DNA from 4 places in the Citrobacter telavivensis genome. Region 1 is predicted to be linked to each of the others. Evidence: predicted binding sites of a transcription regulator. Region 1 holds the regulator's gene; each other region holds the start of a gene.
What was found. The regulator PhoB, encoded in region 1, activates phosphate uptake and scavenging genes when phosphate is short. The targets are predictions, from matches to a motif close to CTGTCATAAAACTGNCNNAT.

Region 1 (3,171 bases):
ATGCGCTCGCGCTGCTCCCGGCTGCGGCGGACTAACAGCACCTCAACGGGCAGCGTTTCCGTCAGCGCCTGAATTTTACGCTGCATATCATGCAGGTATTCATCGGTGGTGATTTCGATATCCAGCCAGACCGGAGGGCTTTGCTCGCTATCGCGCCACTGCTCCAGCTGTTCGGTAATCGCGGCGAGATCGCCTTTCAACACCGCCAGCGGTTGTGTGACCGGAACGGTGAGTTCTTCGACGCTGGCTAACTTGCCGTCCAGGAAGTCCACCCGATGCACGTATTTGTTTTTGCCACATTCGTCAAAACTCAGCGCGATGGGGGAGCCGCAGTAGCGGATATGCTCTGTGCCGCCAATCTTCTGCGCCCGATGGATGTGGCCCAGCGCGATGTAATCGGCGGGCGGGAAGTTCTGTGCCGGAAAAGCATCCAGCGTGCCAATATAAATGTCACGAACGGCGTCACTTTTACTGGCGCCGACGGTGGTCAGGTGGCCGGTGGCAATAATCGGCAGGGCGAGATCGCCGCGCAATGCGCAGGCAGTCTCGTATTGCTGTTGGTAATAGTCGGTGATGGCACCCAGCAGATGCTGCTGTTTTTCCTGACCGGACAGGCCCGCCTGGCTGCTGATAATGTCGCGCGGGCGTAAAAACGGCACCGGGCACAGCACCGCGCCGGGCTGGCCATCGCGGCGATTCAGGATTTGCGGCGCGTGACCGGCGCTGGCCACAACCGTGGTATTGAGAAACGCCAGAATCTCGCGGGATTCATTCAGCGTGGCGACGGAGTCATGGTTTCCTGCTAATACCACCAGATGACAGCCCGTTTGCTGCAGGTTGACCACAAAACGGTTGTAGATCTCACGGGCATAGCTTGGCGGCGAGCCGGTATCGAAGATATCGCCCGCAACGACTATCGCATCCACCTGCTGTTCGACCGCCGTTTCCAGCAGCCAGTCGAGAAAAGCCTGATGTTCAGCGGCGCGGCTTTTGCTGTAAAAATTTTGTCCCAGATGCCAGTCAGAGGTGTGAAGGATGCGCATAACGGTTCCATGGCAAAAAAGCATAAAGGGGATTATAACCATTCGTGGGCTGTAATATCTCGTTTCTCGGGTGTCATAAATCAACAACCTAAGGTTAACGTCAGCACGCATTTTCATAAATCTGTCATAAAACTGACGCATAATGACGCCGCATTAAGACAGATGATGATAAGCAACTTATATAACAGGGCAAATCATGGCGAGACGTATTCTGGTCGTAGAAGATGAGGCTCCAATTCGCGAAATGGTCTGTTTCGTGCTTGAGCAAAATGGTTTTCAGCCCGTTGAAGCTGAAGATTATGACAGTGCGGTGAACCAGCTTAATGAACCCTGGCCGGATTTGATCCTTCTTGACTGGATGTTGCCCGGCGGTTCTGGTCTACAGTTTATTAAACACCTCAAGCGTGAAGCGATGACCCGTGACATTCCGGTCATGATGTTAACCGCCAGAGGGGAAGAAGAGGATCGCGTACGCGGCCTGGAAACCGGTGCGGACGACTACATTACTAAACCGTTTTCCCCGAAAGAACTGGTGGCCCGCATCAAAGCGGTGATGCGCCGGATTTCGCCGATGGCGGTGGAAGAAGTCATCGAGATGCAGGGGCTAAGCCTGGATCCCACATCGCACCGCGTGATGACCGGCGAAAATCCGCTTGATATGGGGCCGACAGAATTTAAACTCCTGCATTTCTTCATGACCCACCCCGAACGGGTATACAGCCGCGAACAGCTGCTGAACCACGTCTGGGGCACCAACGTCTACGTTGAGGATCGTACGGTCGATGTGCACATTCGCCGTCTGCGCAAGGCGCTGGAAACCAGCGGCCACGATCGGATGGTACAAACGGTTCGCGGGACAGGGTATCGTTTTTCGACCCGTTTTTGAAAGACAAGAATAAATAAGAGCCTGGCTCTGAAGGGAGAGTGACCCGTGCTGGAACGGCTGTCATGGAAAAGGCTGGTGCTGGAACTGATACTTTGCTGTATCCCGGCCTTGATCCTAAGTGCATTTTTTGGTTACCTGCCGTGGTTTTTACTGGCATCGGTAACAGGACTGCTGATCTGGCATTTCTGGAATTTATTACGCCTCTCATGGTGGCTGTGGGTCGACAGAAGCATGACGCCGCCGCCGGGACGAGGCAGTTGGGAACCGCTGCTGTACGGTTTGCATCAGATGCAACTGCGCAATAAAAAGCGCCGTCGCGAGCTGGGCAATCTGATTAAACGCTTTCGCAGCGGGGCAGAGTCACTGCCCGATGCGGTGGTGTTGACCACTGAAGAGGGTGGGATCTTCTGGTGTAATGGCCTCGCGCAACAGGTGCTGGGCTTACGCTGGCCGGACGATAGCGGACAAAACATCCTGAACCTGCTGCGCTACCCGGAGTTTACGCAATACCTTAAGCTGAGGGATTTTAGCCGACCGTTAAATCTGGTACTCAATACCGGTCGACACCTGGAAATTCGCGTCATGCCGTACACCGATAAGCAACTGCTGATGGTGGCGCGCGACATGACACAGATGCACCAGCTTGAAGGCGCGAGACGCAATTTCTTTGCCAACGTGAGCCATGAACTGCGCACTCCACTAACGGTGTTGCAGGGCTATCTCGAGATGATGCACGAACAGACGCTGGAAGGGGCAACGCGCGAAAAAGCGCTATTGACGATGCGTGAACAAACCTCGCGCATGGAAGGACTGGTGAAACAGTTGCTTACGCTGTCGAAAATTGAAGCCGCACCGACGCTTCTGCTCAATGAACAGGTCGATGTGCCGATGATGCTGCGTATGGTCGAACGTGAAGCGCAGACGCTCAGCCAGCAGAAGCACACGTTCAGCTTTGAGGTGGATAACCAACTCAACGTGCTGGGGAATGAAGAACAACTGCGTAGCGCAGTGTCCAACCTGGTGTATAACGCCGTGAATCATACGCCAGCGGGAACCCATATCACCGTCCGCTGGCGCGCGATGCCGTACGGCGCGGAGTTTAGCGTGGAAGATAACGGGCCAGGCATTGCGCCGGAACATATCCCGCGGTTAACGGAGCGGTTTTATCGCGTTGATAAAGCGCGATCGCGGCAAACGGGCGGCAGTGGACTGGGACTGGCTATCGTAAAACATGCGTTGAAT
Region 2 (3,171 bases), 420 kb from region 1:
GCGCGGTGGATGACCGGGCGCATGGCAACCGGTTTTTATCCCGTGAGGCGCTGTGTGACGCGATGCGCGGCTGGCAGGGGCATCATCAATCGATCTCCCTGACGCTGGAATTTGATGACGCTCTGAGCGCCATGCGCTCGCTGAAAGGTATCGGCGCGACCCATTTGCACGAGGGGCGCACGTCGCGCGTCTTAACCCGCTCGCAGTTGCAGCAGCTTCAACTGGCCTGGCCCCAGCGGCAGGGGAAATATCCTCTGACCTACCATCTTTTTGCAGGAGTGATTACACGTGACTAAACGTTATTTTGTCACCGGCACCGACACGGAAGTCGGTAAAACCGTCGCCAGCTGTGCACTGCTACAGGCGGCGCGCAGTCTGGGCTACCGGACGGCTGGCTATAAACCCGTCGCCTCAGGCAGTGAAATGACGCCAGAAGGACTGCGCAACAGCGATGCCCTGGCGCTTCAGCGCAACAGCAGTCTGGCGCTGGACTATGCGGCGGTGAATCCTTACACCTTCGCGGAACCCACCTCACCGCATATCATCAGCGCCGATGAAGGGAGGCCGATTCATGCTGACGTGATGTCAGAGGGATTACGCGCGCTGGATGCACAGGCGGAGTGGCTGTTGGTCGAAGGCGCAGGCGGCTGGTTTACCCCGCTTGCGGAGGATTTGACCTTCGCCGACTGGGTGCAGCGCGAGCGGTTGCCGGTTATCCTGGTCGTCGGCGTAAAGTTGGGATGTATTAACCATGCCATGCTGACAGCGCAGGCGGTACAGCAGGCAGGACTCCGGCTTGCCGGATGGGTGGCGAATGACGTCACGCCGCCGGGGAAACGCCACCACGAGTATATGACGACGCTTCAGCGGGTCATCCCTGCGCCGCTGTTGGGCGAAATCCCGTGGCTTGACGGTGGAGCCGAAAACGCGGTCACAGGACAATATCTGGATCTCGCTTTGCTCGTGGACGAGTAAGAGGCGAAATTGCGAGCAAGATCTCGCCTGCCAGGGGCGCTTCGTTAGCTGATAAAAATCAAAATTTAGCGATAATTTTTTTTTATGTGCGTCCTGGTGGGCCGGACCGGGAATTTGCCAGGCGGCAGGCCATACGGCCTGCAGGCAGTTATCCACTATTCCTGTGGATAACCTTGTGTATTAGAGTTAGAAAACACAAGGCAAGCGAGAGAATACGCGGCTTCCAGCTGAATTGGCGCGAAAGACGGCTTTACGAAATAGTCGTTGTTTTACAGCTCGTTAGATAAAATCAATGGCTGTCATATTGCGGTCATTGAATGCAATAAAACTTTCATAACACATCTTGACAATGTTAACGAAGTCATTGGTCTGGGGATAAACCCGCTTCCTGGTATAATATCTTGTCTGCGATGAAATTTTAGCCGCCTGCGAACCGATTTTATCACGCGTAACACAAATATTATGAGGCGTTACTGTTTTTTCATCCAGTATATTTTACTGGCAATATTATCCTCTGCGAGTAAAATTACACACCTGCCCGCCCATTCCTTCAGGTAGCTGCTCATGAGTAAACCGTTCAAACTGAATTCCGCATTTAAACCTTCCGGCGATCAGCCCGAGGCGATACGACGTCTGGAAGAGGGACTGGAGGACGGCCTGGCGCATCAGACGCTGCTTGGCGTAACGGGGTCAGGGAAAACCTTCACCATCGCCAATGTGATTGCCGATCTACAGCGCCCGACGATGGTGCTGGCACCCAACAAAACGCTGGCGGCGCAGCTTTATGGCGAAATGAAAGAGTTTTTCCCGGATAACGCCGTCGAGTATTTCGTCTCCTACTACGACTACTATCAGCCGGAAGCGTACGTTCCCAGCTCTGATACCTTCATCGAAAAGGATGCGTCGGTGAACGAACACATTGAGCAAATGCGTTTGTCTGCCACCAAAGCATTGCTGGAGCGCCGTGACGTGATCGTCGTGGCATCCGTTTCTGCCATCTATGGTCTGGGTGATCCGGATTTATACCTGAAGATGATGCTGCATATGACGGTAGGGATGATCATCGATCAGCGCGCCATTCTGCGTCGACTGGCCGAACTGCAATATACCCGCAACGATCAGGCTTTCCAGCGCGGGACCTTCCGCGTGCGCGGTGAAGTGATCGACATCTTCCCGGCGGAATCCGACGACATTGCGCTGCGCGTTGAGCTGTTTGACGAAGAGGTGGAGCGTTTGTCGCTGTTTGACCCGCTGACCGGGCAGGTGGAGTCCACCATTTCGCGCTACACCATCTACCCGAAAACGCACTACGTGACCCCGCGTGAGCGCATTGTGCAGGCGATGGAAGAGATCAAAGTCGAACTGGCTGAACGACGTAAAGTCCTGCTCGCTAATGACAAACTGCTGGAAGAGCAGCGTCTGAGCCAACGTACCCAGTTTGACCTGGAGATGATGAACGAGCTGGGCTACTGCTCGGGGATTGAAAACTACTCGCGCTTTCTCTCAGGACGCGGGCCGGGTGAGCCGCCGCCGACGTTGTTTGACTATCTGCCCGCCGACGGTTTGCTGGTGGTGGATGAATCCCACGTGACTATCCCGCAGATTGGTGGGATGTATCGTGGCGACCGCGCGCGTAAAGAGACGCTGGTGGAGTACGGTTTCCGTCTGCCGTCGGCGCTGGATAACCGGCCGTTAAAGTTCGAAGAGTTTGAAGCGCTGGCACCGCAGACCATCTACGTTTCTGCGACGCCGGGCAATTACGAACTGGAGAAATCCGGCGGCGATGTGGTTGATCAGGTGGTGCGTCCGACAGGGTTACTGGATCCGGTGATTGAAGTGCGTCCGGTGGCAACGCAGGTGGACGATCTGCTTTCTGAGATCCGCAAGCGCGCGCAGATCAACGAGCGTGTGCTAGTGACCACGCTGACCAAACGGATGGCGGAAGATCTTACCGAATATCTGGAAGAGCACGGCGAGCGGGTGCGCTATCTGCACTCGGACATCGATACCGTGGAGCGTATGGAAATCATTCGTGACCTGCGTCTGGGCGAGTTTGACGTGCTGGTGGGGATCAACCTGTTGCGCGAAGGTCTCGATATGCCTGAGGTGTCGCTGGTGGCGATTCTCGACGCCGACAAGGAAGGGTTCCTGCGTTCCGAACGTTCGCTGATTCAGACCATCGGTCGTGCGGCGCGT
Region 3 (3,171 bases), 2.1 Mb from region 1:
TTTGCGCGCACGATTCGGAAAACGCTCGGCGACATCCGTCACGCGATCCAGATAGTGGTCATGCAGAACGACCAGTTGGTCATCTTTGGTCATCACCAGATCCTGCTCCAGATAATCCGCTCCCTGTGCATAGGCCATCGCTTTCGCGGGCAGCGTATGCTCCGGCAAATATCCGCTCGCACCACGGTGGGCAATCACCACTTTATCCGTAGTCGTGGCCGCCAGTGCATGACTTCCCATTACCGCGCCCGCCATCATCAGCGTCAGACTAAGGTTTTTCAGTGCTGTCTTCATTCACTTAGCCCCCGTTGCGTTTCAGTTGCATCTCAGCATGGTGGCGTTTCTCGCCGAACATCACCACAATGAGCAGGATAACCGCCAGAATGCTGCCGCCGATCATCACCATGAAGCCGCCGTCCCAGCCGAAGAAGTCAACGGTGTAGCCGACAATGGCGCTGGCCGCCACGGAACCACCGAGGTAACCAAACAGGCCGGTAAAGCCAGCTGCCGTCCCTGCGGCTTTTTTCGGTGCCAGCTCCAGCGCATGCAGACCAATCAACATCACCGGGCCGTAAATCAGGAAGCCGATCACAATCATACAAATCATATCGACGGTCGGGTTACCTGCCGGGTTCATCCAGTAAATGATGGTGGCGATAGTCACCAGCGTCATAAAGAACACGCCGGTCGCACCACGGTTGCCACGGAACACTTTGTCCGACATCCAGCCACACAGCAGCGTCCCGGGGATCCCTGCGTATTCATAGAAGAAGTAGGCCCAGGAGGATTTATCCAGCGCAAAATGCTTCACTTCTTTCAGATAGGTCGGAGACCAGTCGAGAATGCCATAGCGCAGCAGATAGACGAACACGTTCGCGATAGCGATGTACCACAGCAATTTGTTCGGCAGGATGTACTGCATGAAGATCTGCTTCGCCGTCAGTTCTTCTTCCGCTTTTTCGTTGTAATCATCCGGGTAGTCGTTTTTGTACTCTTCGATGGGCGGCAGACCGCAGGATTGCGGAGTATCACGCATCAGCGCGAAAGCGAAAATTGCCACCAGAATGGCGCCGAACGCTGGCATATACAGCGCCGCTTTCCAGTCGTTAAACCAGGCCATCCCGAGCAGGAACAGCAGCGGAGGGATCCCGCCACCGACGTTATGCGCACAGTTCCAGACGGAGACGATTCCGCCACGTTCTTTCTGCGACCACCAGTGCACCATGGTGCGTCCGCACGGCGGCCACCCCATCCCCTGGAACCACCCGCAGAGGAACAGCAGCACAAACATCACGGCAATGCTCGATGTCGCCCACGGCACAAAGCCCATGAACAGCATCACTGCCGCCGCCAGAATCAGACCGGCAGGGAGGAAAACGCGCGGATTCGAGCGATCCGAAACCGAGCCCATGATGAATTTCGAAAATCCGTAAGCAATGGAGATCCCCGAGAGGGCAAAACCTAAATCTCCCCGCGAAAAGCCTTGCTCTACCAGATAGGGCATCGCCAGAGCAAAGTTCTTGCGCACCAGATAATACGCGGCATAGCCAAAGAATATTCCCAGGAATATCTGCCAGCGAAGCCGACGGTAAGTCGGATCGATTTCCGCCGCTGGCAAGCGAGCTTTATGCGCCGCTGGTTTAAAAATACTCAACATAATGTAGCCTCCGTGGCCCGTCTTTTATAAGTAGTAAACACCGCAGGTAGTTCGAGCGCCCCCCGCAGATTCCCGTATGGCGGCGATGTTAGGTAAAGATACCTGTCGTGAATGTGAATTGCAGCACATATTGTTACAGATTTATGACAAATGTTCAGAAAGGCGCACGAAATCACGTTTCATTTTCGAATCATGAGCGAATATGCGCGAAATCAAACAAACCATGTTTTTTATGTGGCTAAATGATAAAAAACGAACTGTGAGGGAAAGCAATGAAAACTCGCGACTCGCAAACAAGTGACGTGATTATCATTGGAGGCGGTGCCACAGGCGCAGGGATTGCCCGTGACTGCGCGCTACGCGGTCTACGTGTCATCTTAGTCGAACGTCATGATATTGCGACCGGTGCGACCGGCCGTAACCATGGACTGCTGCACAGCGGTGCGCGCTATGCCGTGACTGACGCGGAATCTGCCCGTGAATGCATCAGCGAAAACCAAATTCTGAAACGTATCGCCCGCCACTGCGTTGAGCCAACGGACGGTCTGTTTATTACCTTGCCGGAGGATGAACTTTCCTTCCAGACCACCTTTATCCGCGCCTGCGAAGAAGCGGGGATTCGTGCAGAAGCAGTCGATCCGCAACAGGCGCGGATGATTGAGCCGTCGGTAAATCCGCAACTGATCGGCGCGGTCAAAGTGCCGGACGGCACCGTTGACCCGTTCCGCCTGACCGCGGCCAATATGCTCGATGCGAAAGAGCACGGCGCCATCATCCTGACCGCCCACGAAGTGACTGGACTTATCCGCGAAGGCGCGACCGTCAGCGGTGTCCATGTGCGCAACCATCTCAACGGCGAAACACAAACCCTGCATGCGCCGGTGGTGGTTAATGCCGCCGGGATCTGGGGACAGCGGATCGCGGAATATGCTGATTTGAGTATCCGCATGTTCCCGGCAAAAGGATCGCTGCTGATTATGGACCACCGCATCAACCAGCACGTCATCAACCGCTGCCGTAAGCCGTCTGACGCCGATATTCTGGTGCCCGGCGACACGATTTCGCTGATTGGCACGACCTCAACCCACATTGATTACAACGATATCGACAGCAACAGGGTGACCGCCGATGAGGTCGATATTCTGCTGCGTGAAGGTGAAAAGTTGGCGCCGATTATGGCGAAAACCCGTATTCTGCGCGCCTACTCCGGGGTGCGCCCGCTGGTAGCCAGTGATGACGATCCGAGTGGTCGTAACGTCAGCCGCGGCATTGTGCTGTTCGATCACGCGAAACGCGACGGCCTCGACGGGTTTATCACTATTACCGGCGGCAAACTGATGACCTACCGCCTGATGGCGGAATGGGCTACCGACGCGGTCTGCCGTAAGCTTGGCAACACGCGCCCTTGCATCACCGCAGACACACCGCTACCGGGTTCACAGGAACCGACGGAAAGCACGCTGAAGCGTGTGATCTCCTTGCCCGCCCCACTGCGCGGATCAGCGGTGTATCGC
Region 4 (3,171 bases), on a different contig from region 1:
ACGATACTCGGGATAGCCGCCAGCAGTTCAATTGCGATGCCCAGCGGGCGACGCAGCCAGCCAGGCGCAAGTTCCGTCAAAAACAGGGCAATACCGAAGCTCACCGGAACGGCGATCAGCAGTGCGATAAAGGAGGTGACCAGCGTACCGTAGATCGGTACCAGCGCACCGTAGATGTCGTTTGGCGCGTCCCAGTCTTTCGTCCAGAGGAATGAGAAACCAAATTTCTCAATGCTGGGCCAGGAGGAGATGATCAGAGAGACAATAATGCCACCCAACATCAATAGCACAATCAGCGCAGCCAGTTTTACCAGCGCGCTGAAGATTTTGTCACCCTTTTTACCCGGCGGGTTAAAAGCAGGCTTGGTTGCAGCCATAAATCACTCTTTCCATTAAACGCGTTTACGAAGTTGCCCCAGCCGGATGGCGCTACGCTTATCCGGCCTACAAAGCGGGCCTACATTCACAACTGTAGGGCGGATAAGCGTAGCGCCATCCGCCAATTCGTCAAAGATATTCTGTTAGTACAGCGCTTTACCGCTGCTGTCTTTCACATTGGTCTTCCATGCCGCACGGATCTGCTCAACCACGCTGTCCGGCAGGCTGGCGTAATCCAGGTCATTAGCCTGTTTGCCGCCATTTTTGTATGCCCAGTCGAAGAATTTCAGCACTTCAGCACCCTGCTCAGGTTTCTTCTGCTCTTTGTGAACCAGGATGAAAGTGGTGGAAGTAATTGGCCACGCACCGTCACCTTTCTGGTTCGTCAGATCCTGCGCGAAGGATTTGCTCCAGTCAGCACCTTTCGCGGCGTTGGCGAAGTTCTCTTCGGTCGGGCTAACCGGTTTGCCATCAGCTGAAATCAGCTTGGTATACGCCAGGTTGTTCTGCTTAGCGTAAGCGTATTCAACGTAACCGATGGAGCCTGGCAGACGCTGTACGAACGCGGCGATACCGTCGTTACCTTTACCGCCGAGGCCTGTCGGCCAGTTAACGGTAGAGCCTGCGCCCACTTTGGTCTTCCACTCTTCGTTGACTTTTGCCAGATAGCTGGTGAAGACGAAGGAGGTACCGGAACCATCAGCACGACGCACGACGGCGATGTTCTGAGAAGGCAATTTCACGCCCGGGTTCAGTTTGGTGATGGCTTCATCATCCCACTTCTTGATTTTACCCAGGTAGATGTCACCCAGCGTTTTACCATCCAGCACCAGTTCGCCAGACTTCAGACCCGGGATGTTCACCGCCAGTACCACGCCGCCAATAACGGTCGGGAACTGGAACAGGCCTTCCTGATTCAGTTTTTCGTCAGACAGCGGCGCATCAGAGGCACCGAAATCAACGGTATTCGCTGTAATTTGTTTAACACCACCGGAGGAGCCGATACCCTGGTAGTTGACTTTACTACCGGTCTCTTTCTGATAAGTATCAGCCCATTTGGCATACACCGGCGCAGGAAAAGTTGCACCTGCACCTGTCAGACTTGCTGCTGCTAACGCAGAGAAAGCGCTCATAGATAAGGTCGCGGCGACAACAGTTGCGACAGTGGTACGCATAACTTTCATAATGTCTCCTGCAAGATTTTCGTAAATCATTGTTAAGTGGCTACGATGAGCAAAATAGGACAAACAGGTGACAGTTAAATGTACGAAATATGACAGTTTTGTGACAATGAAAATTTCAGTTAAATATAAATCATTTTTTTACTATTTATCATAAAGTTAACTAACAATATGACAATAGCTTTTCAGGAAAATTTTATTTCTGTGACACTGAAAAAAGTAGCTGAAGATGACGATTTGTCACATTAAAACGGCAGGAGAATTGATTAAAAACAGCGCAGAAGCAAAAAAATGCCCCGCTTTCGCAGGGCATGAACGTTTTACTCGACGGTAACCGATTTAGCCAGGTTACGCGGCTGATCTACGTCGGTGCCTTTAATCAGCGCCACGTGATAGGCCAGCAGCTGTAGCGGAACGGTGTAGAAGATCGGTGCAATCACCTCTTCCACATGCGGCATCTCAATGATGTGCATATTGTCGCTGCTGGCAAAACCGGCGTCCTGATCGGCGAAGACATACAGCTGACCACCACGGGCGCGCACTTCTTCGATGTTGGACTTCAGTTTTTCCAGCAGTTCGTTGTTCGGGGCAACAACGATAACCGGCATATCGGCATCAATCAGCGCCAGTGGGCCGTGTTTCAGTTCACCTGCCGCATAGGCTTCTGCGTGAATGTAGGAGATCTCTTTCAGCTTCAACGCGCCTTCCAGCGCGATCGGATACTGATCGCCACGGCCCAGGAACAGAGCGTGGTGCTTGTCAGAGAAATCTTCAGCCAACGCTTCAATGCGCTTGTCCTGAGAAAGCATTTGCTCGATACGGCTCGGCAGCGCCTGCAGACCATGAACGATGTCATGCTCAATGGACGCATCCAGACCTTTCAGGTGCGCCAGTTTCGCCACCAGCATCAGCAGAACGGTCAACTGAGTGGTAAACGCTTTCGTTGACGCCACGCCGATTTCCGTGCCGGCGTTGGTCATCATCGCCAGATCTGATTCACGCACCAGAGAAGACCCCGGAACGTTACAGATGGCGAGCGAGCCCAGATAGCCCAGCTCTTTCGACAAACGCAGGCCAGCCAGCGTATCTGCCGTTTCGCCAGACTGAGACAGGGTGATCATCAGGCTGTTACGGCGTACTGCTGATTTGCGGTAACGGAATTCTGAGGCGATTTCGACGTCGCACGGAATACCGGCCAGCGATTCAAACCAGTAGCGAGAAACCATCCCGGAGTTATAGGACGTCCCACACGCGATGATCTGGATATGCTCAACCTGAGACAACAGCTCGTTGGCCTTTGGTCCAAGTTCGCTTAAATCCACTTCGCCGTGGCTAATGCGCCCGGTCAGGGTGTTTTTAATCGCGTTCGGCTGCTCGTAGATCTCTTTCTGCATGTAGTGGCGATAGATACCTTTATCACCTGCGTCATATTGCAGATTAGATTCGATGTCCTGACGTTTCACGTCCGCGCCAGTTTTATCAAAAATCGCGACAGAACGACGGGTCACTTCCGCAATATCGCCTTCTTCAAGGAAGATAAAGCGACGGGTTACCGGCAGCAGTGCCAGCTGATCGGAGGCGATAAAGTTCTCGCCCATACCCAGACCGATAA

Region 2: a site for PhoB is predicted at 1,293-1,312, ahead of uvrB (excinuclease ABC subunit UvrB). Genes of this name have one in related genera too.
Region 3: a site for PhoB is predicted at 1,788-1,807, ahead of glpT (glycerol-3-phosphate transporter). Genes of this name have one in related genera too.
Region 4: a site for PhoB is predicted at 1,650-1,669, ahead of pstS (phosphate ABC transporter substrate-binding protein PstS). Genes of this name have one in related genera too.

What each region holds. Positions count from the first base shown of each region.
Region 1 covers NZ_JBGUBF010000001.1:148,295-151,465, forward strand. Annotated here, with positions in the region: gene sbcD (exonuclease subunit SbcD) at 1-1,043, opposite strand, end outside; gene phoB (phosphate response regulator transcription factor PhoB) at 1,240-1,929, shown strand; gene phoR (phosphate regulon sensor histidine kinase PhoR) at 1,975-3,171, shown strand, end outside.
Region 2 covers NZ_JBGUBF010000001.1:570,559-573,729, forward strand. Annotated here, with positions in the region: gene bioC (malonyl-ACP O-methyltransferase BioC) at 1-296, shown strand, start outside; gene bioD (dethiobiotin synthase) at 289-975, shown strand; gene uvrB (excinuclease ABC subunit UvrB) at 1,540-3,171, shown strand, end outside.
Region 3 covers NZ_JBGUBF010000001.1:2,249,100-2,252,270, forward strand. Annotated here, with positions in the region: gene glpQ (glycerophosphodiester phosphodiesterase) at 1-294, opposite strand, end outside; gene glpT (glycerol-3-phosphate transporter) at 299-1,657, opposite strand; gene glpA (anaerobic glycerol-3-phosphate dehydrogenase subunit A) at 1,930-3,171, shown strand, end outside.
Region 4 covers NZ_JBGUBF010000003.1:28,791-31,961, reverse strand. Annotated here, with positions in the region: gene pstC (phosphate ABC transporter permease PstC) at 1-377, opposite strand, end outside; gene pstS (phosphate ABC transporter substrate-binding protein PstS) at 522-1,562, opposite strand; gene glmS (glutamine--fructose-6-phosphate transaminase (isomerizing)) at 1,880-3,171, opposite strand, start outside.